Regions from separate parts of the Pseudomaricurvus sp. genome, predicted to be linked through region 2. Evidence: predicted binding sites of a transcription regulator. Region 2 holds the regulator's gene; each other region holds the start of a gene.
The links. The regulator sigma-54, encoded in region 2, starts transcription at its own class of promoters, with help from an activator protein. The targets are predictions, from matches to a motif close to TGGCACANNNNTTGCNNT.
Positions count from the first base shown of each region.

Region 1: the regulator sigma-54 is predicted to act here: its motif matches at 3,154-3,171, upstream of flgA (flagellar basal body P-ring formation chaperone FlgA).
Region 3: the regulator sigma-54 is predicted to act here: its motif matches at 4,196-4,213, upstream of fliD (flagellar filament capping protein FliD).
Region 4: the regulator sigma-54 is predicted to act here: its motif matches at 5,241-5,258, upstream of hmpA (NO-inducible flavohemoprotein).

Region 1 is NZ_CBFIHX010000024.1:1,315-8,871, forward strand. It holds gene flgC (flagellar basal body rod protein FlgC) at 1-402, opposite strand, end outside; gene flgB (flagellar basal body rod protein FlgB) at 416-820, opposite strand; gene ACTG33_RS05135 (CheR family methyltransferase) at 1,119-1,940, opposite strand; gene ACTG33_RS05140 (chemotaxis protein CheV) at 2,129-3,100, opposite strand; gene flgA (flagellar basal body P-ring formation chaperone FlgA) at 3,324-4,031, shown strand; gene flgM (flagellar biosynthesis anti-sigma factor FlgM) at 4,272-4,580, shown strand; gene ACTG33_RS05155 (flagella synthesis protein FlgN) at 4,859-5,401, shown strand; tRNA gene ACTG33_RS05160 (tRNA-Arg) at 5,427-5,503, opposite strand; gene ACTG33_RS05165 (16S rRNA (uracil(1498)-N(3))-methyltransferase) at 5,721-6,428, shown strand; gene ACTG33_RS05170 (putative bifunctional diguanylate cyclase/phosphodiesterase) at 6,442-7,557, opposite strand, start outside.
Region 2 is NZ_CBFIHX010000002.1:17,423-24,979, reverse strand. It holds gene ACTG33_RS00445 (KpsF/GutQ family sugar-phosphate isomerase) at 1-843, shown strand, start outside; gene lptC (LPS export ABC transporter periplasmic protein LptC) at 855-1,442, shown strand; gene lptA (lipopolysaccharide transport periplasmic protein LptA) at 1,429-1,953, shown strand; gene lptB (LPS export ABC transporter ATP-binding protein) at 2,017-2,742, shown strand; gene ACTG33_RS00425 (RNA polymerase factor sigma-54) at 3,076-4,620, shown strand; gene hpf (ribosome hibernation-promoting factor, HPF/YfiA family) at 4,795-5,088, shown strand; gene ACTG33_RS00415 (PTS sugar transporter subunit IIA) at 5,110-5,559, shown strand; gene rapZ (RNase adapter RapZ) at 5,751-6,617, shown strand; gene ACTG33_RS00405 (HPr family phosphocarrier protein) at 6,633-6,902, shown strand; gene mgtE (magnesium transporter) at 7,032-7,557, shown strand, end outside.
Region 3 is NZ_CBFIHX010000030.1:19,650-27,206, forward strand. It holds gene ACTG33_RS06185 (hypothetical protein) at 277-561, opposite strand; gene fliS (flagellar export chaperone FliS) at 677-1,066, opposite strand; gene fliS (flagellar export chaperone FliS) at 1,257-1,634, opposite strand; gene fliD (flagellar filament capping protein FliD) at 1,706-4,075, opposite strand; gene ACTG33_RS06205 (flagellar protein FlaG) at 4,263-4,589, opposite strand; gene ACTG33_RS06210 (flagellin N-terminal helical domain-containing protein) at 4,725-6,464, opposite strand; gene ACTG33_RS06215 (flagellin N-terminal helical domain-containing protein) at 6,742-7,557, opposite strand, start outside.
Region 4 is NZ_CBFIHX010000092.1:757-8,313, reverse strand. It holds gene ACTG33_RS12515 (helix-turn-helix domain-containing protein) at 1-156, opposite strand, end outside; gene ACTG33_RS12510 (DUF2157 domain-containing protein) at 376-1,686, shown strand; gene ACTG33_RS12505 (GDYXXLXY domain-containing protein) at 1,683-2,276, shown strand; gene ACTG33_RS12500 (glutathione S-transferase) at 2,305-2,949, opposite strand; gene ACTG33_RS12495 (FKBP-type peptidyl-prolyl cis-trans isomerase) at 3,081-3,557, shown strand; gene norR (nitric oxide reductase transcriptional regulator NorR) at 3,593-5,140, opposite strand; gene hmpA (NO-inducible flavohemoprotein) at 5,297-6,481, shown strand; gene ACTG33_RS12480 (VOC family protein) at 6,612-6,983, shown strand; partial or broken gene ACTG33_RS12475 (ABC-F family ATPase) at 7,060-7,557, opposite strand, start outside.

The sequences.
Region 1 (7,557 bases), on a different contig from region 2:
TTGTTTGGCAGAATTCATCACTTCAACATTGGCCTGGAAAGAGCGTGAGGCCGAAATCATGTTAGTCATTTCTTCAACAACATTCACATTGGGATAAAACACATACCCCTCCTCATCCGCTTCCGGGTGATTGGGCTCGTATCGACGCTGTAAAGGCGCATCACTCTCGACAATTCCCAAAACCTCTACACCAGCTTGGGATTGAGGATCGCTTTTGTCCGAAACAAAACCACTGGCATCCCGATACACGGCACTGAATACCGGCTGACGACTGCGATAAACCTCATCGCTACTGGAACTTGCCGACTGAGCGTTTGCAAGGTTACTGGCAGTAGTGTTCAGACGGACGCTTTGCGCTGTCATGCCGGAACCTGCAATATCAAATACGCCACCTAAAGCCATGATCGTTTCTCCCTTACTCACCGCGCAGAGCAGTGGTTAAGCCTTTGAATTTACTGTTTAAAAAGGTAAACGTCGCCTGAAAGTCCAGTGAGTTTTCCATGTATTTTGCGTGCTCTACGTGCTCTTCGACGGTGTTGCCGTCAATGCTGGGCTGAGTCGGAGTCCGGTACTGAATTCCACTGTCGCCAACTGACATGCTGACACCACGCTGATGACCTGAGTTGGTGGCTGCCATCTCCAGCGACGCTGAAGAACCGGAAGCGGCCTTGGCCAGAGCGGACTTAAAATCGATGTCGCGAGCCTTGTAGTTGGGGGTATCCAGATTAGCGAGATTGTTCGCAAGAATAGAAGACCGCTGACTGCGAAAACGCAGCGCATCGTCATGAATCCCTAACGCTTGATCAAAGCCAATAGCCATCTGTCACCTCAACTCTTTAAATGTTTATCCCAGTGCTGCCCCGTAAGCGGCAATCACTAAACTGTGTACAGGATTTAGCAAGAGCTGTGCCAAAGACAGAAAAAACCATCACCCCCCCCTAAAACACTGGGCTGTAGAGGTTTTCCTAAACACAGGAAAGGGGCATTTGAAATCAGAGATAACAAAAAAAAGAGGAAAGCGGCAAACCTTTACCGCAGAACGGCAAAGGCTTCACAGAAAGAAGAGCTACTGAAAGAGAAGGCCTTTTCAGGCCGAAATAAAGACGGAAAACAACCAGCTACAGCGCCCGGTACATGATGCCCGGTTTGCAATGAATCATTTCGAACAACTCAGAAGCACCCGCCAGCCCTTCCGACGACCCCAGCACCAAAACCCCTCCAGGCTTCAACGCAGCGTGCAGACGCGTGAGAATGTTTTGCTTAAGTTCACCGGTAAAATAAATCAGAACATTACGACAAAAGATCACATCAAAGCGACCCAAGCCACCGTAGGAGTCCAACAGGTTCAAAGACCTGAACTGCACACGACTGCGGATAGCCGGCTTTACCCGCCAGACCTCTTCGCTGACCTGGTCAAAATAAGCGTCCCGGCGCTCGGGAGATAAACCACGCAACACAGACATCTTGTCGTACTCGGCAGCCTGAGCCTGCTTGAGCATGCTGGCTGACAGATCCGTTGCGACAATTTCCACAGACCGAGCCGACGACAAGCGATTTTGCCGACGGCTTTCTTCAACCGTCATACTGATCGAATAAGGCTCCTGCCCAGAAGAACAGGCTGCCGACCAGATACGAATCGGCCCGGAATCCGGCTTCTTTTGGATTTCCGCCAGCAACGTCGTCTGCAGATAGTCGTAAGGATGCGTATCACGAAACCAGAAGGTTTCATTGGTGGTCATGGCATCCACTACCTGCTCACGCAGTTTGGAGTGACGGCTGCGGCGCAACTGATCCACCAGAGCACTGAGACTCTCCAGCTGGTTATCCTGCAAAATTTTGCGGATGCGGGTAGTCACCAGATACTGCTTGTTTTCTGCCAGATGAATGCCGCAAGCCTCCTGCAGGAACAGCCGGAAGCTTTCAAACTCACTGGAATTCATAGTGGCGCCCCCTGGGCGTGACGGTGATGCCGTAAAACCACTGTTTGTCATGCGTATACTCGCTATAAAAAGCCAAGAGTTTGTCAGCCTTGTACCGTCTGACGAAGCAATTTTAATGGAACAATTTCAACGGAACGAGAGTAAAAGAAGCGTTTTCAAAAAGAGACCACATTTTCTGCGGAGCATCCTTAACTTGCCGCTTCTTGCAATGCGTCCTCATCCAACAAGCTTTGACCACTGATCTCCAGGATTCGGTCATTCACTCGTCGAGCCAGCTCGTCAGGCTTAAATTTAGCCATAAAGTCATCAGCCCCGACCTTTTTGACCATGGTCTCGTTAAAGACACCGCTGAGCGAGGTATGCAAGACCACTGTCAGATTTTTCAGTGCCGGATGGCTGCGCACTTCCGCTGTAAAGGTATAGCCGTCCATTTCAGGCATCTCAATATCCGAAATCACCATAATGAGCTCGGCATTAGGATCCAATCCGTCTTCCACCATGCTTTTTAGGTAGTTTATGGCTTCGCGACCGTCTTTTTTCAGCGTTGTCTTGATGCCCATAGACTCAACAACCCGCTGAACCTGCTTCCGGGCAATGGCCGAATCATCCACGATGAGTACATGTTTTTGCACGATACGCTCGGCAATACCATCTTCGATAACACCTGGGCTCACTTCTTCACTTACCGGAGATACTTCAGCCAGGATCTTCTCGACGTCTATGATTTCAACCAGCTGGCCATCCACCTCGGTCACCGCAGTCAGGTAATTGTCTCTGCCAGCGCCGGACGGTGGCGGATGAATCTCTTCCCAATGCATATTGACGATGCGCTCAACGCCACTCACCAGGAAGCCTTGAGTAGATCGATTGTATTCCGTGATGATCACAAAGCAGTTTGCAATATCATCCAGTGGGTTACGACCCATGGACAAATTCATATCCATGATAGATGTCGTATTGCCACGGATATGCGCCACCCCGCGAACGACAGGGTTACGCTGTGGAATGGCATTCAGAGGCGGACATTGTAGAACCTCTTTGACCTTGAAGACGTTAATACCGTACAACTGCTGACCACTCAGCCGAAATAGCAACAGCTCCAGTCGGTTTTGACCGACCAACTGTGTACGCTGATTAACGCTGTCCATAACTCCAGCCATGACGTCTCCTCAAAGCTTGTTAATGACGGTTTTAATATACAGCTGCTCTATAACGGCACGGTGTTTGCTTTATCTCTATCAAACTTGCAGCAATACCGGCATAAGTATTAAACCAAGAGCAACATTGACTTGATCAATAGCTATAGCGGCAGACACCGCAAAGCCTTTAATACAACATCGAATACAACACCGGTATCAGGCCCAAAATGACACTGAGCAAACTATGAACTTTAAACGCCTACATATCGCCTTAAGCCTTGGAATCGCCGTATCTGCGGCCTCCGAGGCCAGACAGTGGCAGGATTTGTCGGACGTTCCTGTAGCCGCTCAACAGTATCTTGAAAGCGTTCTGAAGGATAAGTTTCCCGATGACCAAACCCGCATTGATGTAGGCGACATTGATCCCCGCTTGCGCCTTTCAGCATGCGACAAACCTTTGACATACGATTTGCACGGCCGACAACTAAGTGCCAGCAATGTGACACTTCGGGTTCAGTGTCCAAGCCAGACGCCCTGGTCTTTCTACCTGACCGCCAAAGTCGAACGCATGCGGCAGGTATTGGTTGCAGCCCGTAACATTGGGCGTGGGGAAAGGCTCACCGAGAGAGATTTCTCTCTGGAGTTGCGTGATGTGAGCACCATGGGTAACAGCACCGTTTCCAATCCCACGCGCATCATCGGCAAAGAAGCCAGACGCCCGATTAACCTGGGGGACAGTCTGAGAACAACCAGTGTCACGGCCCCTGAGGTCATTCAGAGGGGAGACGCCGTCAGCGTGAAAGCCATCAGCGGCGGGATTGCAGTCTCCACATCAGGGGTTGCCATGAACGACGGCAAAGTTGGCCAACAAATACGCGTCCAGAATCTGAAAAGCGAGCGAGTCATTAAAGCGCGAGTCACAGCAAAGGGACAAGTTCAGGTCATTATGTAGAAAACCAAGGGTTAACCCTTGTCAAAATAGGCCAAAAGTCCGTAAAACTGGGCTAAAAGTGAGACTCACTGCTCAAAAGTTCAATTTTTTGACCCCTCAATACGGGATTTAAAAAAAAGAGCTAAAAAAGATAAGGTTTTGACTAAAGTTATCGCGGCACCCGCCGAAACCCTCAGTATGGGCACCTTTGGTCAAAACTTCCAAAGATGACAGCACCACAACACAATGGGAATTGCAGCAATGGTTATTGATTCAAACAGCAACAACATCCTCTCCTCAAGCGGCAACGCAAAAGGACGGGTCGACGGTAACGCCAGCAGTAAAAACAATGCTGCCGAGTCACAAGCGCAGAACACTCCTAAACCGGAAGTATCTCTAAGCTCACAAGCTCAACAGCTGAGCCAGCTGGAAAGCAAGATTCAGGCGACACCAGACGTAGACACTCAGCGTGTCGCTGACATTAAGCAAGCCATTGCTGATGGCACCTATGAGATTAATCCCGACCGCATTGCCGAGAGCATGCTGGCTCAGGACAACTTTTTCTCATAAATACGAATACGTTCATCTCAGGATGAACTCCACTGGCGAGAAGGTCATGCCGACCCAATCGACCGTGGACGAAAATATTGACGGACAGAGCTAAACTCACCGCTGCAATTCCCGGCTTTGCGTGCTGTTATTTTGCTGTCCGTCAAAACAATTTGACCGTTTCGACTTTTGATTTTTTCGATGTTTGAATTTCGATGTTTGATTAATGCAACGTCTGATTTTTCAACATCTGATTTTCAGCATTTGATTTTCAACCACAGATCATCTGGAAGGTAGCCATGTCCGCCACAACGCCATATAACTCTGATTCAGCTACAGGCTCGACAACCGGATCTGACAATGTATCCGCGCCCGCCGTTCACCAACAGATCAGCCAAGACATTCAAACGGCAAGTACCCTGCTGGAGCTTCTGAAAGAAGAACACCAGATTCTTCAACAACGTGACCACACCCGTTTGGGTACCTTGGTCGGTGAAAAGCAGGTATTGATGGCCAAGCTGGAACACGGCGCCAAACAACGTAGCGGCTGGGTTAACTTTCTGACCCAGCGCACAGGCCAACCCAATGAAGTCTGCTGGAATCGCCTGCTGCAGGAACTGGACGGAGTCGTGTTACCGCCGCTCTGGAAAGAGCTTCAAGCTCTCGTAGATGACTGTAAAAAACACAATGAGCTGAATGGCAAAATGATTGCCAGAGGACAAAGAACTCTGCAGAAGCTCATGGGGTTGATGCGCGGACAATCCGCAGACACCGCTAATCTCTACAACGCCACAGGCAACACTCAAGCTCAGCGCACCAGTCACACTGTGGTCAAAGCCTGATAAGTAGGTTGCTGTATTCAAGAAATGGCCCGCCCTAGTGGATTCGAACCACTGGCCTTCCCCTTAGGAGGGGGACGCTCTATCCAGCTGAGCTAAGGGCGGAAAGATCGTTTGAAAATGAGATCAATCGAAGAGAAACGAATTCTAGCGATTTCCCGCCCATGTCACAACCGAGTCGAGAAACTGACGTAACTTCCCCCCAAGTTTATCTGATTTAAGTACACATCAAACTTTAACCCACACTGAAAAACCTCTGTTACCGGTGCATTCAATACCCAGTTGCGGGATAATGGCGACCACTTTCACACCATGAAGCGCCATGAATCTTTTACTGCTTTCACCTTCAGATTTTATCTCACCAACGACGGCTGAACTCACCGACAGACGACGGGATCATCTGCTCAACATTCACAAAGTTGAAGTTGGGGATGAGGTGCGTGTCGGGCTGATCAATGACCTGCAAGGGTTAGCAACCGTGACTGACATCTGCTCAAAAAGTATTCGACTGGATGTCTCTTTGAGCAAAGAGTCCCCAAAAGCGCTGCCGCTGACTCTGATCCTTGCCCTTCCCAGACCCAAAATGCTGAAACGAATTTTTCAAACCGTAGCCACCATGGGGGTCAAAAAGCTGATTTTGATCAACAGCTATCGAGTGGAAAAAAGCTATTGGCAGACGCCCTGGTTACAGGAAAACACCATTCGCGAGCAGCTGATTCTGGGATTGGAACAAGGTGTTGATACCGTCATGCCAGAGGTACGTCTGGTAAAACGCTTTAAGCCGTTTGTGGAAGACGAGTTACCGGCGTTGTGCCAGGGAAGACGTGCCCTGGTGGCTCACCCCAAACAAGCGATACCCTGCCCTGAACCCAGTGAGGAAGAATCATTGCTGGTCATTGGGCCGGAAGGTGGATTCATTGAGTATGAAATAGAAAAGCTTAATCAGGCTGGCTGTCAGACCATTCACCTTGGATCCAGGATTTTAAGAGTGGAAACGGCAGTCCCGGTCTTACTGGCCAAATTGTTCTAAACAAGGATCAAACTTAATCGATGGCTTGGTTCACTGCCTCCGGTGCTTGGTCAAGCTCCAGAAGGACTTTGAAATCGTTCAGGGGAACCGGTCGGCTAAAATAGTAACCCTGGTAACAATCACACCCAAATCCAGCCAGTATCTCCAGCTGCTTCTGGTCTTCAACCCCTTCAGCCACAACCGCTAAATCCAACAACTGTCCCATGGTAACAATCGTTTCCACCAATACGCGATCACTTCGATCGTCCACAATATCCCTGACAAAGCTGTAGTCAATTTTCAGGGTGGTAACCGGTAAACGTTTCAAATAACTGATGGACGAATACCCTGTACCAAAATCATCCAGTGAAAAATCAATCCCCATGGATGAGAGCGCCGTCATGATGGAAATGGTCTCTTCTACACTTTGAATCACTACGCCTTCGGTCAACTCCAATTCCAGACTGTTCGGTGGAATCGGTATGTCTTCCAAAGTACGGGCCATATTTTCAACAAAGTTCTGCCCGCGGAACTGGCGAGGACTGATATTAAGACTCAGCCGCATCCCCTCTTCCCACAACCCGCCTTTCGATAGAGCCCCCAAAGCACGGCAACCCTCTTCGATCACCCACTGACCCACTTCGATCATGAGACCAGAGGCTTCCAGCACAGGAATAAACTCACCGGGTGACACCATGCCTCGCTCAGGATGATTCCACCGGAGCAAGGCTTCGCCCCCTAAAATCCGGCCACTGGTGATCGACACTTTCGGCTGAAAAAACAGTTCAAATTCTTGCTCTTTAAGGGCTCGGTGTAGTTCACTTTCCAGTTTCAATTGATGACTGACTTTGTCAGCCATACCGAGATTGAAGAACTCAATCGCATTACGCCCCTTTGCCTTCACCTGATACATGGCAGTATCGGCAAACCGCAACAATTCGTGCACCGAGCTTTCATTATCGGAGTACACCACGATACCAATACTCCCCGAAACATGAAGAGTGATGTCTTCGTAGGGGTAGGGTTCTGAAATACTCTTGCGGATTTTTTCGGCTACTTCACCGGCCTTCAGCGCTGCCACCTCCAGATCCTGATCCAAGACGGTCAAAACAATGACAAACTCATCCCCGCTTAATCGGGCCACCAGATC
Region 2 (7,557 bases):
GGCAGAACCATTGTCACCGGCATGGGCAAATCGGGTCATATCGGCAACAAGATCGCCGCCACTCTGGCCAGCACCGGAACTCCCTCTTTCTTTGTCCACCCGGGCGAAGCCAGCCACGGCGATCTGGGCATGATCACCCGTGACGATGTGGTCATCGGCATTTCCAATTCCGGCTCCTCCGCTGAAATCGTAATGCTTTTGCCGATGCTCAAGCGCATGGGGATCCCACTGATCAGCATGGCGGGCAAAGCCGACTCGCCACTGGCGCTGGCCGCCAACGTCCACCTGGACATCAGTATTGAGAGCGAGGCCTGCCCTCTGAACCTGGCGCCAACCACCAGCACCACGGTAACCCTGGCCATGGGCGACGCCCTGGCGGTGGCCCTGCTGGAAGCTCGCGGCTTTACCGCAGAAGACTTTGCTTTTTCCCACCCCGGCGGCGCGCTGGGGCGCAAACTGCTGCTGAAAGTGGAAGACATCATGCACAAAGACAGCGAAGTGCCGCGAGTCAGTGCCGATACAGCACTCAGCCAGGCACTGGTAGAAATGACCGAGAAAGGCTTCGGCATGACGACCGTAACCAATCCTGACGGCCACCTGCTGGGCGTATTCACCGATGGCGACCTGCGTCGCTGCGTCGACCAGGGGGCAGACCTCAGCACCGCCACCATGGATCAGGTCATGTCGGCAAATCCCAAAACCGTTCACCACAACATGCTGGCCGCCGAAGCTCTGGGCATCATGGAAGGCCGCAAGATCACCGCCCTGATTGTTGAAGACGACGGTCATCGTCCCATCGGCGTCATTCACATGCACGACATACTGCGTGCCGGAGTTATGTAGGCAACCTCATCATGAATAAAAACTGGCTGGCCCCGGCTTTCATCATTTTGTTGACCTGTCTGTTTCTGGTGTTTTGGGATTCCCCACCGGAGACATTCCTGCCTCAGAAGCCCGAAACTCCGAAAACATCCAAACACCCGAGCAATATTGTGCACAACGCCGTTCGTCGTCGCTTTGACGAGAACGGCCAGTTGAGTTCGGTTTTTGTCGCGTCTGAAACCCGCTACTACCAAAAGAACCCCAAGCGACGCACAGCCAAAGACTACGCCGACCTCACCGCCCCGAAGCTGACAATGTATTCAGTGGACAAGCCGCCCACCACCATCGTGTCGAATACCGGAAAAGCCCGCAACAACGGCAACCTGGTTCAACTTTGGGGAGATGTGCACATCACTCGCACCGACACTCTGGGCCAATCCTCGGAACTCACAACGCCATATCTGGTCGTAAAACCAGAGAGGCAATACGCCGAAACTGACAAACCTGTTATCATCACCAGCCCCGGCAACACCACCCATGCCGTTGGTATGGAAGCGTACCTGAAAACAGACACTATAAAATTGCTATCCAACGTCCGAGGCATACATGATCCGCAATAAACTCGCCATTTCGCTTTTGTTATCCCTGACTCTGGGCGGGTTCAGCTCCACTCTTCTGGCACTGGAAAGCGACCGGGAGCAACCGATACACATCAGCTCTGACACCGCCGAGCGCAACGAAAAAAAGGGCATCACTACCTATACCGGCGAGGTACAGATGGATCAGGGCACCATGCGGATCAAAGCCGACAAGGTGGTGATTTACAGCATCAACAACGAGATTTCACGGGTTGTCGCCACCGGTGATCGCGCCCACTACCAGCAAATCCCCGAGCCCGACAAAGAAATGGTGATCGCCAAAGGCAAAACCATCGAATACCTGCTGGACACCGAAAAGCTGCACATCAGCGAAAACGCCTCGCTGCGTCAGGGCGATGGCACCACCCTGACCGGCAAAAAGATTGATTACGACATGAAATCTTCTGTGGTGAAAGCTCAGGGCAACAAAAGCACCACCAACCCAGACCGCATTCACATGACGATTCCTCCCAAAAGTGAGCGCAATCCCTAACAGTTAAAGCGCCACCGCACCGCCACACTGCCCAGCGCCGGATTTAAGGACAAGACCAACGCCATGCCCACACTCAACGCCCTGAACCTCGCCAAGAGCTACAAAAGCCGCCGTGTCGTTATCGACGTTTCCCTGTCGGTCAGCAGTGGCCAGATTGTCGGCCTGCTGGGTCCCAACGGGGCGGGCAAGACCACTTGCTTTTACATGATTGCCGGGCTGGTGGATGCCGATCAGGGCAAGGTCACTATTGATCAAAAGAACCTGACGCACCTTTCCATGCACGGACGGGCACGAGCGGGCATCGGCTACCTGCCACAGGAAGCCTCCGTATTCCGCAAGCTGACGGTCAACGACAACATTCTCAGTATTCTGGAAACCCGCAAGGACCTGAACCGCAAACAGCGCCAGGACAAACTCGATCAGTTGTTGCGAGAGTTTCACATCAGCCATATCCAGAATAGCCTCGGCATGGCGCTGTCCGGTGGTGAGCGTCGCCGGGTCGAAATCGCTCGCGCACTGGCCACCGACCCGGAATTCATCCGGCTGGATGAACCATTTGCTGGCGTCGACCCCATTTCCGTCAACGACATCAAGCACATTATTCAGCACCTGAAAGATCGCGGGATTGGCGTTTTGATTACTGATCACAACGTTCGCGAAACCCTCGATATTTGCGAGAAAGCCTACATCGTCAGCGAAGGCCACATTATTGCCGAAGGCACGCCGGAAACCGTTCTAGGCAACACGCAGGTCAGAGAGGTTTACCTCGGGCACCAATTCAGCTTATAGTGTGTTTTCTCAGGGCTAAAAGTGTGACCCCACACACAAAATTGTGGCCTCTGGCAAACAGCTTGGACAGCGCGTCCAACTAAGATCGACCACAACGCAGCCACCCGCTCCCAACATTCGCATTTCCTCCCAAGCAGGCAAGAAACAGGCATAAAACTTGCTTGTTTAAGTTGTTCTCCTCGGTTACTCTGGCTACACTTGCTCACCAACACGATCATTTCAATCGAGTCTGATCGTCGCAAGAATGGATTCTGCCGCACACATCACACAGCTCCACACTCGCTGACATTGCGGCAGAGCAGAGAAAGAATTCCTCAGTAGCCGTAGCCATACATGAAACAGTCGTTACAACTCAAGCTGGGTCAACAACTCACCATGACCCCCCAACTGCAGCAAGCCATCCGCCTGCTGCAGCTGTCGACGCTCGACCTTCAGGCCGAAATCCAGGAGGCGCTCGACTCCAACCCCATGCTGGAAGTCGGCGAAGACGACAATGCCGGTTCGGACACTCCCGACGAGAGCATCAACACCCCCAAAGATCAGCCCGAACAGAGCAGCACCAAAGATTCCGACAGCGAACCAGAACCCACCGCCAGCGCCCAGGAAGAGCAAAGTGGCGTCGACAGAAACAGCGATGACAGTCCCGAGGGCGACTGGGGAGACGCTATTCCGGAAGACCTGCCGGTAGACACCAGCTGGGACGATGTATACCAGTCAGGCCCTTCCGGCAGCGGCTTGTCAGCACCCGACAGCGAGGACAACGATTACGAAAGCCGGCGCGGCAGCGACGAATCCCTGCATCAGCACCTGATGTGGCAGCTCAACCTGACCCCCATGTCCGATCGGGACCAAGTCATAGCGATGGCGTTTATTGACGCTATTGAAGACACCGGCATGCTCAGCATGAACGCCGAAGAAATCCATGAAAGCCTGGTAGACGAGCTGGAAGAGCTCGAACTGGACGAAGTCTTTGCGGTGTTGCACAGACTGCAACAGTTTGACCCTCCCGGGGTCGCCAGTCAGGATTTGAGCGAATGCCTGCTAATCCAGCTGAATCAACTGCCAAAAACTACACCCTGCCGGGAAGATGCTAAACTCATAGTCAAAGACCACTTATTGTTGCTGGGCAGCCGCGATTACAAGCAGCTGATGAGAAAAACCAAACTCAAGGAAGCCCAGCTGCGAGATGCCATCATTTTGATTCAGAGCCTGAATCCACGTCCAGGGGACAGCATCTACAGTGGCGAGACCGAGTACGTAGTACCCGATGTATTTGTGACCAAACAGGATGACCGCTGGACTGTGAATCTGAATCCCGACATCGCACCCAAATTGCGTATCAATGATACCTACGCCTCAATGGTCAAGCGGGCGGACACCAGCAGTGACAACTCCTTCTTACGCGACAACTTGCAGGAAGCCCGCTGGTTCCTCAAGAGCTTGCAAAGCCGCAACGAGACCCTGCTGAAAGTCTCTACCTGTATCGTCGAAAAACAGCGCGGCTTTCTCGATTATGGCGCCGAGGCCATGAAACCGCTGGTTCTGCACGACGTGGCCGAAATTGTCGGCATGCACGAGTCCACCATTTCCCGGGTCACCACTCAAAAGTACATGCACACGCCTCAGGGCATCTTTGAGCTGAAATACTTCTTCTCAAGCCATGTGAGTACTGACTCAGGCGGCGAATGCTCATCCACAGCAATCCGTGCCATCATCAAAAAACTGGTGGCGGCTGAGAGCCCCCAAAAACCGTTAAGTGATAGCAAAATCACCACATTACTCGCCGAACAGGGCATTAAGGTGGCCAGACGCACCATCGCCAAGTATCGGGAGTCTTTAGGAATACCCGCGTCCAACGAGCGTAAGCGATTGGTCTGAGCAGCTGTTGACCGCAACACAAGTCCGCTGCAGCCGGTACTGGTCGCCCACTCGGGATAAAGGTTAAAGTCCTGCCTGTCAGGGCCTCGACAGCACCAACACAGCTGGTGCTAGTAGCCAAAGCTGTATGACAAGCGATTCAATACCGACGTTTCACGACAAGAGGAGCAACGCATGCAAATCAACATCAGTGGACACCATGTTGAACTGACAACTGCCATTAAAAACTACGTCAACACCAAACTAGATCGCCTCGAAAGACACCACGACCGAATTACCAGTACCAACGTCATACTATCTGTTGATAAACTACGCCAAAAGGCAGAAGCCTCAGTGCACGTGAGCGGCAAAGACTTCTTCGCAGACAGCGAGTCCGAAGACCTCTACGCCGCCATCGACATGTTGGCCGACAAGCTCGACCGCCAACTCATTAAACACAAAGAAAAGATGCGAAATCATCACCGCTAATTTATGGAAGTAAGATCATTTTTGTCTCAACATCGCACCTACTGCGGTGTTGAGGCCAGCAGCAAAAAACGCGCTCTGCAAGTCATCTCCCAACTGATTGCCGAAGACCAGCCGACTCTTAACGCCGATGAGATCTTCACCAGTCTGATCTCTCGGGAGCGGCTTGGCACAACCGGTCTGGGCGGTGGCATTGCTATTCCTCACTGCCGCATCAACAATTGCGCCAACACCGTTGGTGCTTTGATTCAGTTACAAAGCCCCATCGACTATGAATCCATCGACGGCCAACCCGTGGACATCCTGTTTGCCCTGATTGTTCCCGAGGAGGCTCACGACGAACATCTGAAAACTCTGGCCGCGATTGCCGAACAACTGCACCATCCCGACTATTTGCAGAATCTTCGCGACGCCAGCGACACCCAAAGCCTCTACCTGGCAGCCACCGAACAAGACGCCAGCGCGCCCCTCTGATGGCGCAGGGACGCGGTTTTGTAATCTACCCAAAGTAAGGTACCTTTAGAGTATTGCTCGTGGTGTTGTATCAATTGATACTCCTCCTTCAAAGGCCGTGCGTCCTGATGAGGCCATAACGCCCCAATAAGAAAGCACCCGGATAAAACGAGCACCCTGAAATATTGATAGTCGACGAGGCAGAAAATCCCATGCGTTTAGTTGTAATTAGCGGCCGCTCCGGCTCGGGGAAAAGCACAGCCTTGCACGTGCTTGAGGATGTCGGTTTTACCTGTATTGATAACTTGCCTGCCTCTTTACTGCCATCGCTGGTTCGACAGTTGGATCAGCATCCCCAGAGCCAGTCATTTGCCGTCAGTATTGACGCACGCAACACCTGGCAGGATCTTCAGGAGTTTCCCGAGTTTTTGTCGCAAGCCAAGATTCCCGGCTTGCAGTGCGAAATTCTGTTTCTGGATGCCCGCAGCCCCATTTTGATTCAGCGTTTCAGCGAAACCCGACGCAAGCACCCTCTCAGCGGACAGACAACCGATCTCAAACAGGCAATCGCTCTTGAGAGAAAATTTCTCGAGCCCATCGCCAACTCTGCCGATCTGACCATCGACACCAGCGGCCTTAGCCTGCATCAGTTACGAGACCTGGTGAAACAGCGCATTGTCGGTAATACAGGTCCCGGGATGGCGCTGTTATTTCAGTCCTTTGGCTTCAAGCGCGGCATTCCGGTGGATGTTGATCAGGTGTTTGACGTACGCTGCCTGCCAAACCCTTACTGGAAACCTCATTTGCGCAGCTTCAGCGGCAAGGATAAGGAAGTCGTTGAGTTTCTTGAGGCCGAGGACGATGTCAACGATATGTACAATGACATCGCCAGCTACCTGCAGCGCTGGCTACCTCGCTTCAGCGACAGCAATCGCAGCTACTTTACCGTCGCCATTGGCTGCACGGGCGGGCACCACCGCTCAGTGTATTTGTGCGAGCGCCTCTATGAGGCCTTCAAAAATGAGCACCCCAACACGCAACTGAGGCACCGGGAACTGGAACAATTACAAAAAACATAATCCATAGAGAACATTATGCTGACTGATACCGTCACCATCATTAATAAATTGGGGCTCCATGCCCGCGCAGCGGCCTTATTTGCCAGCACAGCCTCCCGCTATTCCAGCCAGATCAAAGTGGGCCTGAACGGAAAACTCGTCGATGCCAAGAGCGTCATGTCACTGATGTTACTTGCCGCGAATCAGGGCACCGAAATCACCTTGCAAGCCGAGGGGCAGGATCAGCAAGAGGCCATGCAAGCCATCATCGAACTCATCAACAATCGCTTTGACGAAGACGAATAAGCAACTACAACTCAGCCAACCAGACCTCGACGAAACGGCGTAAGTCTGGCCTTCCACTGGCTTATGCCGCCAAGCCCCATTAGAATACACGCCGTTAACCTCACTCAATACGGATACGTGTGAACGCCTATGTCTCAAAACACCGATGAATTGCTCGCATTAACTCAGGCACAACTCGGTGAAATCAATGAGGCATTGGAAAGCGGTACCTTTCAACAGGTACGGCGCATGCTCAACGGCCTGCAACCGGTCGAAATAGCTCACCTGCTGGAATCTTCCCCGCCCCCATCCCGCCGCGTGCTTTGGCGCCTGGTCGATAGCGATCTGGAAGGTGAAGTTCTGCAGGAACTCTCGGAAGAAGTACAGGCTCAATTCCTGCGCGGGATGGGCACCGAAGAGGTAGTCGCCATCACCGAAGGCATGGACACGGACGATTTGGCCGATGTTCTGCAACGCCTGCCAGACCGCGTGATTCAGGAAGTACTCGCCGCGATGGACGCTCAGGATCGCCAGCGGGTAGAGCAGGTGCTCTCCTACGACGAGGACACCGCCGGCGGCCTGATGGATACCGATACGGTGACCGTTCGCCCCAGGGTGACACTGGACGTCGTGTTTCGCTATCTGCGCCGCCACGACGAACTTCCGGACTCCACCG
Region 3 (7,557 bases), on a different contig from region 2:
ACGAGGAAAAATATGCCTCTGGAACGAAACGAGGAGGAGCGAGGGATAACGCTAAACAGCGCGATGCAGAACCACAATTTACAGTCAGTAGCGGTCATTGTTTTACTTTAAGACCACCACTCGAGGTCAGACTATTATCTATAGACAGACTGTTATCTAAAAAAAAACTACGACCTAAAGGCAAACTGCTACATGAAGCCTAACTACTAGCTGAAATTAAACTATCAACTGGGTCAAATCAGGCCTAATGGGAACCGAAAACAGGTGTAACTACAATCAACCATGTGTGTTAACGGTATCGTCTTCAACGGTGTCGGCAGCAAGAGCCTGAACACTGATATCACACTGAGCCAAAATATCTCGATACAAACCGACCACTTCACGCAACTCTTTCAACAGAGTTGCCATATCTTTCGAGGGATCGTCGGCGGCCTGGCTTACGGCATCCATCATCCGGGCGTCGCCTTGCTTCACAGCATGCCAGTCACGACCAGACAGAGCTTCAGCCAATTGTCTCTTCTCACGCCCCATCACCATCTGGGTATTCGGTATCAGCGTCATATCAACTCCAGTAAGTTCATTCTACCTGAAGTATATAACGGCCGAGCAGACAATAATCTTAATGTTGTTGCTGAAATCTATTCAGATATCAACGAACTGGAGCGATTCAACTTGATTAAGACTCGATAGCATCCCAGCCAGACTTCAGCTCAGTTAACATTTTGCTGGATTCTGCCAGAATAAACTCTCCGGTATCCGCTTCCGCCTCTTCCAGACGCTGAATCACATAACCGTATAAACGGTCCAGTCTGACGGCCATTTCACCGCCCAGATCAAAGTCCAGGCTCTCACGCAGACCATTGATAATACCGATCGCTTTATGCATCAGCTGACCAGCTTCATCCTCACGACCACAACGCAATTGCAACGCGGCTTGATCCAAACGCTCCAAAGCACCATCCAGCAGTAACTGAATGACAGCATGCGGGGTCAGTTGCTCAGCATGCTCTTCCATTCGTGCGGCGGCCTGAGTTTCTTCGATGGATAAAATAGCTGCATTTGACATGGAAACCTCCTCAAACAGGATAAAACCCAAAAGTGGCAGTTTTTTGCCACGTTGTATTTACTTATCTGAGATAAAGCACAGACTGTGCCAAGAGTGGAGCTTTGGAGTTTTCATTTTAAAATGAAGATAAAATCCCCAGACAAAAAAAAGGCCTCTTTATATAAGAGGCCTACAGCAACTCAGCTGACAATCAAGAAATTTCTGCCCACGCTCCGGTTATAGGTAATAACAGGTCACGGCACTCATCGAACTTGGATTCATCATTTTTCATATGTGCCTGGGTCAAAGTACGCTGAATGTAATCGTAGAGAGAATCCAGGCTTTGGGCGACCTCGCCACCACTGTCAACATCCAGAAACTCACGCAATCCCATCAGAATATTGATCGCCTCGGAAACTTTTTTACCCTTGGTCGCAATATCCTTTTGTTGCAATGCTCCTTTTGCCTGGGCAATACGAGTCAACAGGCCTTCATACAACATGCCAATCAAGCGGTGCGGGCTGGCATCTTCAACACCGGCACTGACCTGAACTTGTCCGTAGCTTTGCATGGCTGCACGTGCGTTCATGTTATCCCCTTTCCCCTGCTGGTTTGCAACAAAATGTTCTATTGATTATTGCGGCTGCGGCAGGAAAAGCTTTAACTATTTTGTGAAGTGAATGGCAGATAATCGCCGATATTATCCAGCGCACTGCCAGAACTGTTGATGCTGTTTACAATGCTTTCCATCGCCATAAACTGCGATAACAAGCGCTCGTAATAGGCCTCCATACGATTATCCAGCTTGGTCTGATCGTCATCCAGATCCTCAATTTTACCTTCCAACCTCTCTTCACTTTTATCCAGTACACCGTTACTGACAAGATAAGTATCGATAACCTTGCTTAACTCCGTACCAAAGCCTCTGGAGAAATTGACGGTTGAGGAAGTAGCACCCGGCTGCACAATCAGACTGATACCATAGGCGTCACTTCCCAATGCCGGCAACAAGGCTTCACCAGAACCAAAGCCCGCTTCACCATTTATCGTACCGGCAACATTTTTACCCGCCGTACTCACACCGGAATCCAAACCAAGGTCGGCGGCATTAACTCCCAGCGCGGTCACAGTGACATTCGACTTGCTGCCATAATCACGAGATCCGATTTCAAAATGATCACCGTTCCAGGTGACATCGACATCAGCTCCAGCGGCTTTTAAGTTGGAGTCGTTATTGATTTGCGTTTGTAAATATAATGCTAACTCATCCTGACTAGCATAACTCCCAAGAGCGACTTCAATGGGGTTCGATGTTACCCCATTAACCGTGATCTGAAAGTTGTAAGAATCATTAGCAGGACCGCTGCCCGCCGTCGCTGTGCCGGTTGAGAACCCAAACTCAGCACTGCTATTACTGATCGCAACGGAAGATGAATCACCACTGTTGCGCGATGTTACGACAAACTCGGAACCATTATGGACAATATCAGCGGATACACCGAGGGTATCAAATTCGTTTTGAAGAGCCACTGCGATTTCAGTTTCATCGGCATAATCTGCAATAGGAAGCTCGACAGTGACGGCCGTACCGCCATCGACTTCTACATCAAAGGTATAAGTCCCTGCGGCCACCCCCTGAGTCGACATATCCAGCACACTGAAGCTACTGGCACCTCCGGTATAAAAACCTGAAGATGTCGCTACAGCAAGATCGGACAGTAACGATCCCGCTGCTGCCGATCCAACCAAACCACCCTTCTCCGGCTCTTGCGTAATCACTACGTCATATTCACCAGGTGTGGCTTCACTGCGAAAACTGTTCACCACAATCTTGTCAGAGCTGCTGCTAGCTTGTGGTGTAAAAAGCGCCTTCACCTGATCGTAACTGTCTGAAAAAGCTCTGTTAAAGTCTTCGTCATCGATACTAAGTGTACCGTCATTTTCGGTACGGATGCCCACACTTGAAAGCGCAGCGAAGCTTTCATCGAGACCACCAACACTCGTGGATATCAAATTGCGAATTTGGGTCATCACCGAGCGAGCAGCAGGATCACGCTTGAGACTACCCTCTTCTTCTGTCTCAGTGTTATAACCAACAGCAGGCTCAACCGCCTCAAGAAATGCATTAAAGCTGTCGACAAAGTCTCTGACCGCCTGTTGAGCACCGGCCTTGTCTTCGCTAATCGAAACATTAACCACATTGCCTGGATCGGGCTTGGCCAAAGTAAACTTAAAACCGTCCAATACATCATCGATTTCATTGGTACTGCGGGTAACTTCCAGTCCGTTAATCTTCAACCGTGCATCCTGACCGCCCTGGGCTTGATTCAGGGCCTGATCAGTGGCATTAAAATTAAAAGCAGCCAAACCTTCGGCTCCAGCTTCTTCGGTAGCCGTAATCTGTAATTGATTCGATTGACCGGATTCAGCCGTTAGCAATAATCGATAACCGTTGCCATCGTTGACCACACTGGCTGTGACACCCACGTCAGCCTCATTAATGGCGTCACGCAGGCCGTTAAGGGAGTTATTGGTGTCATCCAAAGTGATGACCAAAGGGTCTTTATCGCCATTATGGGTAAAGGTTGTTGGCGGCTCGGCACTGTCCCAACTGCCAAAATCCAGAGTCAGGCTGCCTTTGCCTACGGCATCAGTAGGTGCAGCAAAACTGGAACCCGTCGCCAGTGACTGCGATTGGGCAACATCCAGCACCTCAAACGAGTAGTTACCCACCGGAACATTCTCGTCCAGGGATACAGGGATAAATGCGCTACTGTCACTAAAGCTGGCGGATTTACTGTTAAACGTAGCACTATCGGTAAGAACATCACCCGAATCTTGCAACAAAGACAAGGCGCTGCGAATCACACCAAAGTCAGAGAGTTTGGTCTCGAAAGATTCACGCTTGGTGTCAATTTGGTTTTGCTTGGGCGCGCGCTCCACATCGGTCAGCTGTTCTACCAGCGAGGTAGAATTAAGGCCTGAACCTGCCCCAAGACTGCTGATAATATTACCGCCAATTGATTCCATAACTCTGCCTTCGTACCACCTACAGGGAAAACCCAATACCACTTACAATCTATATCGGCAGTATTGAACGTAACTTTATAACTGATAAGTTTTGATAAACTGTTAATTCAGAAAGACAGAAATGCAAAAGGCGCGCCAATGGCACGCCTTTGCAAAAGATCAGATAGAGAAGTGTTAACTGTCGGAGTTAGCCCTGCATACTAATTAATTGCAAAGGCTCGTTATCCCGGGCTTTGGCGGCCAGATCCAGAACCACATCGTTGGGTATTTGTCGAATCAAATCCCCGCTGCTGCGGTCTACAACCCGTACCACGGTATCACCGGTATCTTCATCAACGTGAAACATAAGATCACGTTGTTCGTTTTGAATATAACTGTTTAACTCCGCTACAGCCTGGTTGACCTTCTCACTGGACTGAGCAGTTGTTGCCGTTACGGCAACCTCATGCGGCAAGGTTTTTCCGGTCTCTGCCACAGATGACGATTTAATCCCTGCACCTGCTGTAGAAGACATTGCCGTAGATCCCCTGCTGGATAAGGTCTCTGTAATCACTGATAAACCAACATCACTCATAGGGTTAACCTCTTAACGTTATTGAGAGCTTCCATCCAGGAAGCTCTCTCCAAAATTAACCTTTACGGTCATGGATTAACGCAGCAGTGACAACACCTGCTGTGGCGCCGCATTGGCCTGGGCCAGCATTGCCTGAGAGGCTTGTTGCAGAACCTGAGCTCGGGACAAGTTGGCAGTTTCTGCCGCGAAGTCCGCATCCTGAATCCGTGAACGTGCTGCTGAAGTGTTCTCGGAAACGTTCATCAGGTTGCTGACGGTAAAGTCCAGACGGTTATTAGCCGCACCTAAATCTGCACGCTGGGCGTTCACTTGCTCCAAAGCGTTATCAATGACATTGATCGCCTTCTGAGCTCCGGCTTGAGTAGAAATATTAACACCGGCGACTGAGCCAGTACCATCTACTGCATTACGCTCCATCAAACCAGTAGTGGCCAGAATATTGGTAGCCGCAGTATCATCTTTCGCCTTAATAGCGATGTCTTCTCCGGTTGTGGAACGAAGCTCAATATTATTTGTTCCGCTTCCCAGATAAGCAACTACGCCGCTCTCGTCAGACTTCTCATTAATAGCTTTGACGGCAGCCGCTGCTGTAGTAGCGGCATCAGTATCGTATTCAATATCTCCAATCGCGACCCCGTTTATCATCAGATCGCCATCAGACAAATCCGTTGCTGAAGATGCTGCATCCACTGTTTGGCCAACCAGGTTGCCATCGTCGTCCTGGATATTCAAACCCAGAGTTTCAATTTCAGCAGCGGAGAGTGATCCTGCATCTTCTACTTTAATACCACGCTTATCAGCGCTAGTATCGGTCAGTACTAATGAGAAATTGGTTGTAGAATCCGCAAACCCAGCACCAGCATCATCAGTAGTTCCATCGGCCACCTGAAGGCTTGTTGCACCTTCTGCAGAAAGAGTTAGCTTTCCACTATCATCAACTCTGGCATCGATTGAAGTTTCTGAATTAATTTTGTTAACTAATTCATCCATACTGTTAGTATCAGTGATGTTGTAAGTCTGGGTATCACCATTTCCATCAGTTAAAGTTAGAGTTAAATCAGATGTTCCAGCAACAAAAGCACCATCACCAACAGATGAAGCAGTAACGGTCACCAAACTGGAAACCTCAACTCCACGCCCATCCAGGTCAGAATTCATAGAGTCTAGAGCATCGTTTAATGTGGTCGCACCGCTCAAATCGCTGATGGTTACATCGTTGATTGACAACTCATCTCCACCAGCTAAATCGGTGAGGTCTGACAATCCATTTGTTGTTGCCTGGCCGATCACATCACCCGTCCCACCACCCAGAGAAGAGGCGCCAAAACCTTGAAGAGCAATATCAATGGTTTGATTTGCATTCGCACCCACCTGCAAAGAGACCTTAGAACTGCTGCCATCCAGAATGTTTTTTCCATTAAAGGATGTGGTTTGGGCAATACGGTCAATCTCGGATTTCAGCTGCTCAACCTCAGCGTTCAATGTAGAACGGTCTGCATCTGAATAGATTCCGTTCGCAGACTGTACCGACAGTTCACGCATACGCTGCAGAATATTGGTGCTTTCATCGAGTGCACCCTCTGCAGTTTGGATCAGAGAAATACCGTCATTTGCGTTAGCTACGGCACGATCCAGACCTTTGATCTGTGCAGTTTGACGGTTTGTAATGGCCAGACCAGCTGCATCGTCGGCGGCGGTATTGATACGCTTACCTGAGGACAGACGCTCCATAGCCTGTTCCATTTCCGCACCGGACTTCACCAGCTGACGCTGTGAACTTAAAGACGAAATATTACTGTTAATAACTAAAGGCATGTTGCGCTCCTATAAGTATTCATTACCAACGCCAGTCGACATGACTAGTCGTTAAGTGGCTTTGAAACAGCTCAAGAACATCTAGTTTTGAGCGCTTCTGACATACTTATCGGCACCCCTTGGGGTAACTTTAGTGACGAATCCGAAAAAGGTTGACAGCGAGAATTGCCGTCTTGGGAGGAGTAGAAATAGTACCTCGACATAAAATCCATGTGAAGTCTTTCACAAAAAAAAAGCCCGGCCAACCTGAGCTGACCGGGCTTTTACTTACCGAACATTACCCCTGAAGCAACTGCAAAACCTGTTGCGGCTTGGCATTAGCCTGAGCCAACATGGCTTGCGATGCCTGCTGCAGAACCTGAGCACGAGACAAGTTCGCTGTCTCTGCGGCAAAGTCCGCATCCATAATACGAGAGCGTGAAGCTGAGGTATTCTCTGACACATTCATCAGATTGGAAATCGTAAAGTCCAGGCGGTTGTTCGCGGCACCCAGATCTGCACGAGTAGCGTTGATCTCTTCCAGAGCGCGATCCACAACATCAATAGCTTTCTGAGCCCCCTCTGCCGTAGCAATGCTGACACTGGCGATCGAACCGACACCAGACAAAGCATTTTGCTCAGTGATACCAATCGAAGTGAACAATTGAGCTGCGGTCAGTCCATTACCAGCCTCAACGGCAAACTCGCTACCATCAGCTGAACGCAATGCAATAGAGTCGGCAGCAGTACCGGCATAGGCTACAATACCTGTCTGCTCAGAGATTTCATTAATGGCTTCAATTGTCGCAGCAGCCTTCGCTGTTGCTGTTGCAGCAGTCGGGACAATAGCACCTACAGGCACACCATTTAGCACCAGGTCGCCCTCAGTCAAACCGTTGGCATCAACCGTAGCTCCTTGTAAAGCACCGCCATCATCCTGAACATTAAGACCCAACGCTGCCATTTCAGCAGCAGTTGTGGTTGCTCCAATCTCAACTTTAATGCCTTTCTTGTCAGCAGAAGTGTCTGTTAACACAAGCGAGAAATTAGTCGTGGCATCGGCCAGGCCACTGGCGTTGTTGTCCGGATTCGTAGTGCTATCGGCGATAGCGAT
Region 4 (7,557 bases), on a different contig from region 2:
CACGGCAAGCACAATGTAGTTGGCAAGGTGCAGGCTCAGCAGTCGATTGGCTTTTTGGTTTCCCCAGGGCAATACCCACAACTGTAGAGCGAGAAGCAGTCCGGTGGATATACCAAACAGAGTGATCAGGCTAAAAATGTGCAGACTGAATTCCATCAGAGGGGTGGCCCAAATTGAATCGTGAGCCGCATTCTACTGGTCTGCGGGTAGAGCGCAAGCCAGTTGTCTGATGGGGGTTTACGCCTGTAATGCTTGTTGACCGTGACCGTAAAACGACTGATGGCTGTTTAACGTAGACCTTTCTTTATGGGCTAACTAGAATTAGTAGCTCCATTTCCTGCAGCCTGTCGACAGGATGCGCACTCAAGGATGCTTATGCGATTAATTCGTCTGCTGAAAAATGATCTGGCCAAAGAGGCCGCTGACTGGGTTGAGAAGGACATCATTACTCAGTCGCAGGCCGAGAAGATCTGCCATCAATACCAGGTGGATTATCACCAGGCACAAAATCGATCACTGGCTTACAACGTTCTGGTTGGGCTGGGTTATTTATTCGTGGGGCTGGCGGTGATTACGGTCTTGGGAGCGAACTGGGAAGACATTCCCCGCGCCGTCCGAATGTGGGGGCTGATTGCGCTGACACTGGCCACTCAGGGGGTTGCGATACAGAAATACAGGACCGGAGGGGCGTCAGCCTCGGTCGGTATGTTTCTGTTGGGCAATCTGTTTTACGGTGCTTCAATCATCTTGATCGCCCAGATTTATCACCTGGGTGAGCATATGCCCGATGGAGTGTTCTGGTGGGCGCTGGGCTGTCTGCCGATAGCAGTGCTGTTGCAGAGTTCGATGTTGATGTTGCAGTCGTTGCTGTTGGCGCTGATCTGGTTTTTTCTGGAAGCCAGCATGGGTTTTTATCCAACACTCTTTCCTCTGTTTATTCTTTGCGGAGGTCTGGTGCTGTGGCGTGGGCGTCCGAGCCTGTTGCTGTTCTTTGCAGTCATTCTGAGTCTGTTTTTCTGGTTCGAGCTGACCTTGGCGGAGATCTGGCGGGATGGATTGCGCTGTGAATTTACCGCTGAGCATGTGGCCGTCAGCGTGGCCATGTTTGTTTTTGCCTATGCCGCCAGCCGTTGGGCAGGGTTGAAGGGATCTGTCAGGGCACAGGATTATGGCGCTTTGTTGTCAGTCTGGTGTCTGCGGTTTGGATTGCTGTTTCTGGTTGTGATGAGCTTTAACGATCCGTGGGAGAATCTGCTGGAGGCCGATTGGGCACATCTGCCTGGCATGTTTGTGGTGATTACGTTGTTGTCTCTGGCAGCGTTGGCGCTGGCCTGGCTGTCAGAGAGTCGCTTATCCGTCATCGCTTTTCTGTTGGCTTTCTGGGGCATTTTGATCGGGATGTTGTTGTCTCGGCAGGAGTCCCACATCGTTGTTTTTCAGGTGGTCGATAATCTGCTGTTGATTGGCACCGGTGTGTGGTTGATCGTTCGGGGCATTCACAGCAGTATTTCTCACTATTTCTTTCTGGGTGTCGCCACCATTCTGGTGACAGCCTTACTGCGCTATGTAGACTTGATTGGTGATTATGTCGGCGGCGCACTGTTGTTTATGCTGTTTGCCGTGCTGCTTTTGGCTGCCGCACGCTATTGGAAAAGGGCGCATCAGCATCAGGAGATCTCATCATGAAGGCTTTGTCTGCACAGATATCTCATGGCTTAAGTTCCCGGCAGGTGATCATCGCGCTGATCGTTGCAGCACTGTTCCAAGGTGTAGTACTGGTGGCGATGTATGGTTTATCGGCCTTGCCGCTGATTACCGGCACTGAAATCCGAATCAAGACCATTCCAGTGGATCCCCGCTCTTTATTTCGAGGCAACTACGCTCGGTTGCGATATGAGATTTCCACCATTGATGCCGAAAGGTTTTCCGTGCATCAGCAGTCGGTTGAAAACGACGATCGGATCGGTGCCCGATTGCGTCAGGGGGAAGTGGTGTACGTCAGTCTAGAGCCGGGAGAGCAGGGCCTGTATGAGTTTTCCGGCGTGCAGCTAACGCCTCCAAATGAGGGCGTTTATCTTCGCGGTCGTGTATTGAATTACAGTGGCGGGGATCAACCGGTGTATCACATCAAATACGGCATTGAGGCTTTCTTTGCACCTAAGGTAAAAGCTTTGGCTCTGGAAAGAGAGTTGCGAGACAGTGGGGTTGCCGTGCTTAAAGTGTCGTCGAGTGGATCAGTGCGACTAGAGGATGTAGTGACTTCCGAGACGAACTGAATCTGATCAGCAAAGGAGGGCGGAGGCCTCAGTCTGCCTGCCACAGTGGGTGTTTGTGCATGATGTCCTCAAAGCGCGCCGATTCCAGAAACTGTTGGAGCCAGCTTTGTAGATGGGGGTAGGGGGCGGCATCAAACCAGGTTTTGTTCACAAACGCGCACTGCCTTACAAAGGGAAAGATGGCGTTGTCGGCCAGACTTTCGGCTTCACCCAATAAGTAGGCCGATTTCGACAGTTGTTCGTTCAGCTGCTTGAGAAAGGTTTCGCACTGTTCGCGATAGTAGGCTTCTGAATGCTCCGGATAGCCGACGGAGTATTTGTACTTGTCCAGCCACGGCTTGAAGTCGTTGTCGTTACGATCAATCCAGTCGTTGATGCCAGCTTGCTGTTCCTCTGTCAGACCGTGATACCACATCTGTGGATCATGCTGCTGTAGCGCCCACATCATCACATCGCGGCTTTCATCGATGACGGTTCCGTCAGGCAGGACGACCACGGGGACAGTGCCTTTAGGGGAGGCTTCCAGCATGGCGGCGGGTTTGTTTTTCAGCAGAATTTCCCGGTGCTCGATCTCTATACCGCTGTAATGGATGGCCAGTCTGGCGCGCATGGCGTAGGGGCAGCGGCGGAAAGAGTAAAGGATAGGGTGTTGTGAAGACTGCTTTAGAGGCATGCGAGCACTGTTCAATCTGAGGATTTCGTGGAGACTATATGGTATCACAGGCTAGGTCGGAACCTGTTTCTGGGTTAGTATTTCCGCGATTTTAATGACAAGCTTTTGATGACAAACGACGGGAGAGAACGATGGTTAAAGTGATAGCGGCAGTATTGGTCGTGATGTTGGCAGTCTTTGTGGTGCAGCGAGTGTCCGCTGGCAAAGATGTATGGCGGGAAAATCTGGCACAGGGCAAAGCTTTCCTTGAGGAGAATAAATCAAAAGAAGGCGTGATCACCACCCAGTCTGGCTTGCAGTACCTGGTTCTGAAAGAGGGAGCCGGTACAGAAAAACCGGGGTATCGCGATACCGTCAAGGTTCACTATCACGGCACCTTGCTGGACGGTACCGTATTCGACAGTTCCGTAGACCGTGGACAGCCCATTGAATTTGGGGTTCGGCAGGTGATTAAGGGCTGGCAGGAAGGTTTGCAGTTGATGACGGTGGGTGAAAAAGTCCGTCTGTTTATCCCCAGTGATTTGGCGTATGGCAATCGTGCGGCGGGTCGTTCCATCACTCCCGGCTCAACCCTGATTTTTGATGTGGAGTTGTTGGAAATCAAGTAAGTGATTTACCGGCGGCTGCTTGAAAACACTGGTCGTTAAACTTCTAATCTTTTGATCAGGCGCAGCAGATTGCTCCGGTCGACTTTGAGTAATCTCGCTGCGGCGGACACATTGCGTTGTGTTCGCACAAGAGCCTGCAAGATTTGGTCTCGCTGAAAGTCTTCTGTGGCTTCTCTAAGTGACTTTTCGGGTATCAGGGCCGGTTGAGTGTGCAGCTCTTGTACTTCTGGTGTCAGTGAGGGTTCCAATCCCAGATGCGCTGGCTGGATGGTGACTATAGCCTTGGCAGTGCTGCCACTCTTGAAGCCTGGGTAATGTTGGCTGCTGGCTTTAAGTGCCGCCCGGCTGAGTAAGTGTTCCAGTTCTCGGACGTTGCCGGGCCAGGTGTGAGCCATCAATGCACGCTTGGCGGTTCGATCCAGAGTCAGTTTGCGCAGGTTGAGGCGGTGTTGATCTCGTTCCAGAAAAAACTCTGCCAGCATCAGGACATCATTTCCACGTTCTCGCAGTGGTGGCACCGTTACTGGGTATACGCTGATCCGGTGGTACAAGTCCGCGCGAAAACGTCCCGCTTTCACTTCTTCTTTTAAGTCCCGATTGGTTGCTGCAATGATACGCACATCCACTTGGATGGGATGGTCGCTGCCTGCCCGCTGTATTTCACCTTCCTGAAGAGCGCGCAACAATTTAGCTTGGGTGGGTAAAGGCAGCTCGCCAATTTCATCGAGAAACAGGGTGCCGCCATCCGCTAGCTCAAAACGTCCGCTGCGTTCACTGTCTGCACCGGTAAAGGCGCCTTTGGTATGGCCAAACAATTCAGCTTCTGCCAAGGCCTCAGGCAGGGCTGCACAGTTAATTTGCACCAGCGGCTGATTGACGCGATTTGACTGTAAGTGCAGCCGGTGGGCAATGTTTTCCTTGCCGACGCCAGTTTCTCCCTGAATCAATACCGTCAGTGGCGTAGGCGCCACGGTATCAATGTCTTTCAGCAATTGGGTGATGGCCGGGCTGTTGCCGATCACTTCTTTACCGCCTTGGTCACGGTTCAGTTCGGCGGTGACGTCGTGGCCGTGGCTCAGCTGTTGTTCCAGCAGATTAATCCGTTCCACAGCCGTGATGACTGAGCGGGTTAGAGCGATGGCTGCTTGTTGCTGCTGCGGATCGACATCATCGAACTGGCCGGGACGCAGGGCGTCCAGAGTGATGACGCCCCAAGGTTGATTGTTGATGTGAATAGAGATGCCCATGCAGTCGTGCACGTGCAGTTCGTGATCAGGGGTGTCGATCAATCCGTCATAGGGGTCTGGCAGAGACGAATCGGTGTCGAAACGCACCAGATGATGGCTGGAGAGTATTTGATCCAGTCGTGGATGTTGGCCGATTTTGAATCGCCGGCCAAGGGTTTCCGGAGATAAGCCCTGAAAAGCCAATGGCTCCAGGCTGTCGCGGTTGAGTTTCAGCAGGGCGATTGCGTCACAGGGGATGGCCTGACGGATCGCGTGCAGTAATCGCTGGTAGCGTTCCTGGCTGGGTAGTTGGATCGCCAAGTCTTCAATTACGCCGAGATAATGTTTTGTAGTCATGAAGTCATAATTACATCGTTGACGTCTTTATGACAACGTTTATTTTGTGGTCAAAATGACACGTTTTACGTGTAAGCTACTGAAATCAGTAGGATAAAGCTGGCACAGATATTGTAAATACCCTTGTGTTTACATCCAAAATGCAAAGGAAGGGCTATGTTAACCAACGAACAAATCGCCATTATCAACGCCACGGTTCCTGTGGTTGGCGCGCATGCGCGTGAGATTACTGACTGCTTTTATCCGCTGATGTTTGAGCGCTATCCTGAGGTGAAAGCTTATTTTAATGAGACCCATCAAGCTCAGGGCGCGCAGCGTCAGGCTTTGGCTAACGCGGTGGTGGCCTATGCGAAAAATATTGAGCGCCTTGATGTGCTGGGTGATGCGGTCAGTCTGATTGCGCAGAAACATTGCTCGCTGGGGATTCAGCCAGAGCATTACCCTATCGTGGGCGAGTGTTTGATGGCTGCCATTGGTGAAGTACTGGGTGAGGCGGTGACCGAAGAGGTGGCCGATGCCTGGGGGGCGGCCTACCAGCAATTGGCGGATATTCTGATCGGTGTAGAGGCTTCCATTTATGAGGCTAACGGTCAGCGCTCCGGTGGCTGGGTAGGCGACAAAGCGTTTAAGGTGGTCGACAAGGTTCAGGAGAGCGATGTCATCACCTCTTTCTACTTGCAGCCGCTGGACAGCAGTGAGCTGATCGACTTCAGTGCCGGACAATACATTACCTTGATTTTGAATATCGATGGTCAGACTGTACGTCGCAATTACAGCTTGTCCGATGCGCCAGGTAAGCAACAATTGCGCATCAGTGTGAAGCGCGAAGAGGGTGGTTTGGTGTCTAATTATCTGCACCAGCAGGTCAGTGTTGGCAGTGAGCTGCGAGTCACGGCTCCCTGTGGTGATTTTGTGTTACAGGACAGTCGGCGTCCATTGTTTTTGGTCACCGGAGGCGTCGGTATTACCCCTGCGGTCAGTATGCTGAACACTGCTGTTGCGAGCGGGCGGGACATTCATTTTATCCACGGCGCTATCAATGGCAGCCATCACGCGTTTAAAGAGCAGGTGGATCAGCTGGCGGAGGAGCATCAGAACCTGAAAGCCTGTTATGTCTATGAAAAGCCTCTGGTCAGCGATCAGCCGCACTATTCAGGTTTTATTAACCGCTCTGTACTGGAAGACCGGTTGCCGGAAGATCGTAATGTGGATTTCTACTTTTTAGGCCCGAAACCGTTTATGCAAGCGGTGAATGGGCTGACAAAAGAGTTGGGCATTCCTCCACAGCAAGTGCGCTATGAGTTCTTTGGTCCCTTGCAGGATCTGAATGAAGCCAGTTGAGTCATTGATTTCATCGTAAACTCATCTTTTCAAATCTCGTGGTGCATTTGGCTGCGGGATTGTTATTATCCGTGGGCGCTGTCGTACAGAGGTTCAGGCACAGCGCTTAAATAATAACCGGAGAAAAGAAATGATCGGATATGTAACATTAGGCGTCAGCGATATGGAAAAGGCCAAAGCTTTTTACAGCGAGCTGCTGGCGGACTTTGGCGCAAAGGTTCAGTTTGATGGCGGCCGCATCGCGATGATCGGCAAGTCTATGGCAGAACCCATGATTTCTGTGTGTATCCCTCATAACGAGGAAGCCCCTAGCGCTGGTAACGGCAGCATGGTGGCGTTGACTGCCGAATCCAAAGAGCAAGTGGACAAGCTGTATCACAAAGCGATTGAGTTGGGTGCTACTTGTGATGGTGAGCCGGGTCAGCGTATTCCCGATATGTTTTACGGTGCTTATTTCCGCGATCCGGATGGCAACAAGATTGCGTTTTTTGTGTTTGGTTAACAGGTGTTAACTGAATTCAGAGCATAAAAAAAACCGGCATAAGCCGGTTTTTTTCGATCTGGCAGAAAGGAAATTGTTATGCCTCTTCCTGACTGGCCAGATACTCGTCGTAGGTGCCCTGCCAGTCATTCAGGGTGTGATCCTTGATTTCGATAATACGGTTAGCCAGTGACGAAACAAACTCCCGGTCGTGGCTGACAAAGATCAGCGTGCCTTCGTAGTTTTCCAAAGCCAGGTTCAACGCTTCAATGGATTCCATGTCCAGGTGGTTGGTAGGCTCGTCCATGATCATCACATTGGTGTCCTGCATCATCAATTTGCCGAACAGCAGACGGTTTTTCTCACCACCGGAACAGACTTTCACTTTCTTCTCGAAGTCATTGGAGGAGAATAGCAGGCGGCCGAGGGTGGCACGCACGATCTGATCATCGTGGTTGGGTTTCTGCCACTGGCTCATCCAGTCAAACAGGTTCAACTCACAGTCGAAATCGCTGGTGCTGTCCTGCGGGCAGTAACCCAGCGTGGCGTTCTCCGCCCATTGAATGGTGCCGTTGGTCGGGGACAATTCATTCAT